DNA from 2 places in the Psychrobacillus sp. genome. Region 1 is predicted to be linked to the other one. Evidence: riboswitches for the same ligand, from Rfam matches in the RefSeq annotation. Region 1 holds a riboswitch; the other holds the start of a gene.
The links. A riboswitch is a leader RNA that binds a small molecule or an ion and turns the genes downstream of it on or off. The one in region 1 is predicted to bind preQ1.
Positions count from the first base shown of each region.

Region 1 (3,484 bases):
TGTAGAAGAATTCGCTAAGCATATTCCATTAAAACGTGTAGCACAACCAGAGGAAGTATCAAACATGGTACTATTCTTAGCTTCTGATGAATCTAGCTATTCAACAGGTTCAGAATTCGTGATTGATGGTGGATTAACTGCACAGTAAAATGATAAAAGGTGGATTTTCTATTTACTTAAAAAATCGACCTTTATTTATTAATTAATTTTACCTCAATTGAACTATGAGATTTTTTCTAGACTAGCCTATATAAACACTTTCACATATTCCAGCTGCTGATTCATAAAAGCGTATGGATTAAAGTACCAAAAAGCGAATTTCGCGGGGGTTTCTCCAATAATCTGTATCTAACTCTGGTCATTTTTTCACTCCTAGGTATTGTATGAAAAAAAAACTGAATTATGTCATCCTATCCCCTTACCAAACTGCTCAATATTATAGAAACACTTCCGTTATACTCCTCTTTTATTTCCCCAGACGAGAGTGTGTAGTTGTGGAAGGACTTTGACATTTTTTAATTCATCATCCATCATCACTTGATCAATCAACATTTGATATTTCTTTAATAAATGATTAACTAACTTCGTATTGTCCATCGTAGTCGTGTCATCATTTCCAACTTGAAGATAAAAAGGAATAGTTGGGTATCGGAGATGAACCTCTTTTGCATAACGATAATCCTCTTGATTAAATAATACAATTTTTATAGATATATGCTGATCGTTATTTCTGTCTCTAAGTTTTTTTATCATACTAGATAGTGTAGAAAAGTCTGTTATCATACCAGAACTAGGGGGCTTAGGTGAAATCGTTAGCTCATCGATTTCATATAGCCAATCTTGCCATCTACTTCCTTGTGTCTCCACACCAATCTTTATGCTATTCTTTTTTAAAATTGCAATAAGTGATTCTAGATTACGTAGAAGTGCCGGATTTCCTCCCGAAATTGTAACGAAAGAAAAACCATTGCCTCCAAGGCGTTTTAACTCAGACCAAATGTCTGCTGCCGTCATTTGAACAATAAGATACTTACCACTGCCATCCCAAGTAAATGAAGAATCGCACCACGAACAGGAATAGTCACAGCCGGCTGTACGTACAAACATAGTTTTCTGACCCACTACCATGCCTTCACCTTGGATGGTAGGACCAAAAATCTCTATAACCGGTACTTTACTCATTCTCCATCCATTCCCTTCTAGCTTCCGCATAGCTTGTAGGAGTCTCATATAGCTTGATAAATTCCACACGTATATCAGTAGAACCTTGTTCGTCTAGCAATGCCTCACTCAACCTCTCATAAATCCAGACGACGATATTTTCTGCTGTCGTGTTCATTGGAGGCAGTGTTTCGTTTATATAGTGATGATCTAAATAAATTTCTATTTTCTGTTTCCAGATTTTCTTGATGTCTCCAAAATCTAGCATGATACCACGTTCGTCCGTATAACCACTTATTCCTAGTACTGCGCGATACGTGTGGCCATGCAAATTTTTACACTTACCTTCATAGTGATGCAAATGATGAGCGGCATCAAAGGTAAATTCTTTACTAATGAGAACTCGTTTTGAATGATATTTTAGTTGTTTCATTTGAATATCTTCATTAATCTTTTGTAGCTTTTCAACAATTCTAAAATTAGACATGCCTTAATTCCTCCCTTAAAAATATTACCGGCACTTTTCAAGAGAGGTACTAGCATATCAATCATTCCATTAAAAAGTATGTACTAAACAGAAAAAAGCCACATCCTATATGGACATAGCGTCTCGTCATGTTTCCATAGTTTTTTATAGAGGGTATAAGCTATGAACCTCTCCCGTTTAATCCCGGGCATTCTTTTATAAGAATATATTATCTAAACTGGTAAGAAATTTCAAATGATATTTTGAAATTACTATGTTCTTAATACTGTAAGTAGATGATTTGAGAAAGAAAGGTTGATCGCACATGGAAACGGTACAAACATTTCTACAAGAATTCAATGATAAGATGCAGATTTTAAATAAAGCTACTGCGGAAGCATCTGGATGACCCAAACTACTAGTGAAGCTAAGTGGGTGATCTATTTGGGGAGGCGGAAACAAAGTTCAATCTATTATAACCAAACGCAAGTTAGAAGATAGAATATTGGTGTAAGCTATACACAGAATACATAATTAGTAATGTTATTACGGGTTACTATGCTATATTAAATAAGTAATAAACAACTCTCGTTGACACCGAATAATGGTAACTTTAGATTAGGCAAATTAGCATTATTGGGTGCCAAACCCATTAGAGTTCTTTAGGAACAAAGAATTCTACCGCAGCATCTCCTTGTGAGATGCTGCTTTTTTGTTTCTTATTATTTAATAGGGTTTCCCATTTTAAAGGGGGATTTTTATTCCATTAATGATTGTTATAATAATACTGTTAAATCGGTACCAGCTTATCAGTGGTTTTCGCACTTACTTATGGTATGGTTCTCCGTACTGTTGCTAATTGCGATTTCTATATCATACTTATTTACAAATCTATGTATTTTTCTACTTCTTTTACGATCAGCTTTAAATGTTGATTTTTTCAAGTGTATTCTCTATATTTTTTTCATTAAATACTGTTCTTTAATATGTTTTTTATCCTCATACATACGCGCATCGCATGTATGATAGAGATACTCATAATTTATACCATCTTCTTTAACAAAAGAAATTCCAATGCTTGGTACAACTTCAATTTCGATGTCGTCTATCATATACAAGTTTTTTGAGAATACAAAACGTGTCTCATTTATCTGATTTAAAAACTTTTCCTTTGACTCAATTTGCTCAAAAAACATGATAAATTCATCTCCACCTAAACGTGCTAGTATATGGGGATTTGGTAAATTATCACGCAAGCAATTGGCCGTAAAAATTAACACATTATCTCCCGTTAGATGCCCGTATTTATCATTGACTTCTTTAAAAAAGTTTAAATCACAAATCATTAATGCAGCGTCTTGTTTTCTCGATTGCGCCAACTTTCGTTTTACTTCTTCTTCAAAATAAGTACGATTATATAAACCTGTTAGTACGTCGTGGTGAGCTAAATATTCATATTGTTTGGATTGCTGAAGTAAACTTTCTTCATACTTTATAGATTCTGTAATGTCATGTAATATAAACATCTTGCCAATCGGCTTATTAGTATTTCCATTTACAAAAGAAAAGCGAACATTATAATACTTTTCTCCGAGTTGCATTGATTGTGTAGTTAAGTTATCTTTTTCTAATTTATGTTCAATAAATTGTAGTAGTGGTGGAATATGAGATAGTACTTCTGCGGCAGAGTTACCAATCAACTTTTTATTAGGTAGCTGTTCAAATAATATATTGGCAGATTTATTATAAATTTTTAAAGTATTGTCTATATCAAAAATAATAACGGCATCATTTATAGATTCAAAAACTTTTTTCATAGCTAGAGGAGACAATTTCAACAGATTAAATTTGTAAATT
Region 1 covers NZ_JBAEAP010000423.1:58-3,541, forward strand. Annotated here, with positions in the region: partial or broken gene AC06OU_RS12405 (SDR family NAD(P)-dependent oxidoreductase) at 1-148, shown strand, start outside; gene queE (7-carboxy-7-deazaguanine synthase QueE) at 454-1,182, opposite strand; gene queD (6-carboxytetrahydropterin synthase QueD) at 1,175-1,648, opposite strand; PreQ1 riboswitch class I at 1,779-1,825, opposite strand; partial or broken gene AC06OU_RS12420 (GGDEF domain-containing protein) at 2,581-3,484, opposite strand, start outside.

Region 2 (4,123 bases), on a different contig from region 1:
ACCTCTATTCATAATTTTTTAATATGCTTATTTCTTTTTTCTTTGTAATCCTAATAAAAAATAGCGACAAGGCTGTCTGAAAATAATTTCATAACAGGCACTTGCCGCTTAAATCTCGCTCTAGTTTATATAGCTTAGGAACTTAGATTTTACCAACTAGGTCTAAGCTTGGAGTTAAAGTTTCGCCGCCTTCTTGCCATTTAGCTGGGCAAACTTCGCCTGGATTGTTGCGAACATATTGAGCTGCTTTTATTTTGTTTACTAACGTAGATGCATCACGACCGATACCACCAGCGTTAATTTCGTAAGCTTGTACAATACCTTCTGGGTCAAGGATGAAAGTACCACGCTCTGCTAAGCCATCTTCTTCATTTAATACATCGAATGCTTTAGAAATTGTGTGGGATGGATCACCAATCATTATGTATTCGATCTTGCCGATAGTATCGGAAGTATCATGCCAAGCTTTATGTGTGAAGTGAGTGTCTGTCGATACAGAGTAAACTTCAACTCCTAAAGATTTTAATGTTGCATATTCATTTTGTAAGTCTTCTAGCTCTGTAGGACATACGAAAGTGAAATCTGCAGGATAGAAGCATACTACCGACCATTTACCTTTGAAGTTTTCAGAAGATACGTCGATAAATTCACCTTGTTGAAATGCTTTTGCAGTGAATGGTGCAATTTCTTTACCTATTAATGCCATGATTTATAGCCTCCTATGTATTATTTATTATTTCTCATAAGTATTAAAATTATCTTATAATAATTCTAATGTATAGTTTTATTATTCTATACATTTAGTTCTCAGTCAACCATTAAGGTATGAAAATGAATTACTAACATTTACTACTAATAGAATATGAGTAGTATTATTATTTTTTTAAAAAAAGTAAAGGTCCTATTAAGATAGACTTACAATCCGGATAGAATCCATTTCCAAAAAAACGAATGAATCGAATTAGGATTCTTTCCACGGAGCATACGAATTAAAGTACCAAAGCACATATTTTGCAAGTTGTTCTCTCCAATAATCCAGTGGGATATCAAGAAGAGATTAACGTAATTGTTAGGGAACCAATGGTAATGAATTTAATTCAGAAAGGTGAGACATACTTTGTTGGATACACGATAAAAAGAAATGGTTTAATTTTTCTCAGTGACATTGAAACTATTGAGGATCACAAATAAGCTTAGTTATTCAACTAACGTGTGCGTTAGTAAAAAACAATATCAAAGTAAAAAGAGCCAGGAGAAAATATCCTAGCTCATTTTTAAAGTGTATTTTAAATCAACCTGTACCTTTAACATAGCCTTATTTTAAAAGGAATTTCATACTTACTATATTCTAAATGGCCAACGTCCGTATCTATAAGAAGAGCTATACACCTCTTTTATTTCCCCAGATGAGTGTATGTAACTGAGGCAGCACTTTAACGTTCTTTAATTCTTCATCCATCATCACTTGATCGATTAGCATTTCATATTTCTTTAATAAATGGCTAACTAAATGCATATTATCCTTTGAAGTAATATCATCATTTCCTACCTGTAGATAAAAAGGAATAGTTGGGTATCGGAGATGAACGTCTTTAGCATAGGTATAATCCTCCTGATTGAATAGGACGACTTTAAGAGATATATGCTGGTTGTTTCTTCTATCTCTCAGTTTCTTCAACATACTAGTAAGCACAGAAAAATCTGTCGTCATACCAGAGCTAGGAGGCTTCGGAGAAATTGTCAGTTCATCTATTTCATACAACCAATCTTGCCATTTACTTCCCTGGGTTTCAACGCCAATCTTAATATTATTCTCTTTTAAAATGGCAACAAGAGCTCCCAGATGACGAAGAAGTGCCGGATTTCCTCCTGATATCGTGACGAATGAAAAACCGTTGCCTCCATGGTGTTTCAACTCAGACCAGATCTCTTCTGCTGTCATTTGTACGATAAGATGCTTGCCACTGCCATCCCATGTAAAGGATGAGTCGCACCAGGAACAGGAATAATCACAGCCGGCAGTGCGTACAAACATAGTCTTCTGGCCAACTACCATTCCTTCACCTTGAATTGTAGGACCAAAAATCTCTATCACAGGTACTTTACTCAACCTCCATCCATTCCCTTCTCGCCTCAGCATAGCTTGTAGGAGTTTCATACAGCTTGATAAACTCCATACGTGTCCCATTAAACCGTTGTTCCTCAAGTAAGGCTTCCGTCAACTTCTCATAAATCCAAACGACGATATTTTCTGCAGTGGTGTTCATCGGTGGTAGTGTTTCATTTATATAATGATGATCCAAATAAATTTCTATTTTCTGTTTCCAAATCTCCTTGATGTCTCCAAAATCAACCACAATGCCCCGTTTATCCGTATAGCCACTTAAACCTAGTACAGCGCGATACGTATGACCATGTAGATTTTTACATTTACCCTCATAGTTATGCAAATGATGAGCAGCATCAAAAGTAAATTCTTTGCTAACAAGAACACGTTTTGAATGGTATTTCAGCTGACTACTTTGAATATCTTCCTCGATTATTTGTAGCTTATCAACTATTCTAAAATTAGACATGCGTTAAAATTCCTCCTTAAAAATGGTCCCGACATTTCTCCAGAGAGGCCTTAACAATCATTCTAATAAAACATATGCATTAAACATAAAAAAGCCACGTCCTATATGGACATGGCGAATTGTCATGTTTCCATAGTTTTTTATAGAGGGTATTAGCTATGAACCTCTCCCGTTTAATTCCGGGCATTCTTTTATAAGAATATATTATATAAAATGGTAAGAAATTTCAAATATACTTTTTTGTACCTTGTCAATAATACTGTTAAAGTTCCTCTGATACGTTAAACTCCATTACATTTCTTTTATTTTTTTCCGCTTTGAACATATATCTTATACCTTTTCCAGCTAATGCTTCCTCCTTATATCTTGGCAAAACATGAAAATGCGCATGATTTATATGCTGCCCTGCCACTTCTCCACAATTCCAGCCTAAATTATAGCCACTTGGCTCATAAAGCTCATCTAAATATTGCTTCACTTTCTGTAGAAGCTCATAAGTAGCATTCCATTCCTCTTTCGTTAAATCGAAAGCTGTCTCTCTATGTATTTTTGGCACAATAATACCAGCTCCCTCAAGCTGTACACCTTTCTCACGAGCCTCGTCAAGTTGTAAAAACATACAATACTCATTACTTAATATAACGTTTTGTGAGGGCACTAACTCTAAATGACACAGCAAACATTGCTCCATAATAGCAGAACTCCTTTCTTTTTATATTCTACCTGCAGCTATTACACTCATCCTGTACGCCAGTAGATGTTATTCTCGAACTTATGTCTCTCGCTACTTCTTTTGAATAAAAGAAATAATGTTAATATATATTGATGTCATTTCTTGAGGGGTTTTGTCTAAATCATTTTGCACCCATTGCTCGATTAACCCTAAAAATGCAGATGTGATAAACGATAAAAAATATTCCATTGGAACTTTTAATTTGGCATTAATGCTATCATTTCTCTCTAAATTAACACGTACTTTTTCTGAAAAGGCAGCTCTAAATCGAAGATGAAATCCTGCTCTGCCATGATTGCTTAAGAATATTTTTAATAAAGGCGAATGCATTTTAATAGAACTGAATAATGTGGCAGCTAGTTGTTCTTGTTCTTTTTCAAATGTATGTGTAGGTGAATAATTCGATTGTAATTCATCAATATGGTTCCCTAGATCTGCAAATAACTGCTGTTCTATTTGATCCAGTAAATCGAATTTATCCTTATAGTGCAAATAAAATGTCCCTCGGTTAACTTTTGCATGTTTCGTAATATCCCCTATTGTAATTATTTCAAACGACTTACTATCTAAAATCTGCATAAATGACTTCTGAATAAGTTGTTTCGTTTTACGATTCTTCTCTTCATAAATATTCATATAAATCACCTTTCCACCAAAACTCAACATCTTGTTCACTTTTGTTCATTGCTTTTACTTTCATAAAAATTATAAGATAAACGCATACTAAAGCACACTAATAAACAACATGTTGAAAATTAGAAAGGACGAAATCGATTGAGACTATTTAAAGAAAAATTAGCATGGGCTGCACCCA
Region 2 covers NZ_JBAEAP010000417.1:1,514-5,636, forward strand. Annotated here, with positions in the region: gene ahpC (alkyl hydroperoxide reductase subunit C) at 143-706, opposite strand; gene queE (7-carboxy-7-deazaguanine synthase QueE) at 1,382-2,110, opposite strand; gene queD (6-carboxytetrahydropterin synthase QueD) at 2,103-2,576, opposite strand; PreQ1 riboswitch class I at 2,703-2,749, opposite strand; gene AC06OU_RS12245 (HIT family protein) at 2,839-3,267, opposite strand; gene AC06OU_RS12250 (TetR/AcrR family transcriptional regulator) at 3,361-3,945, opposite strand; gene AC06OU_RS12255 (YhgE/Pip domain-containing protein) at 4,084-4,123, shown strand, end outside.
Region 2: another riboswitch for preQ1. It lies ahead of queD (6-carboxytetrahydropterin synthase QueD); the one in region 1 lies ahead of queD (6-carboxytetrahydropterin synthase QueD).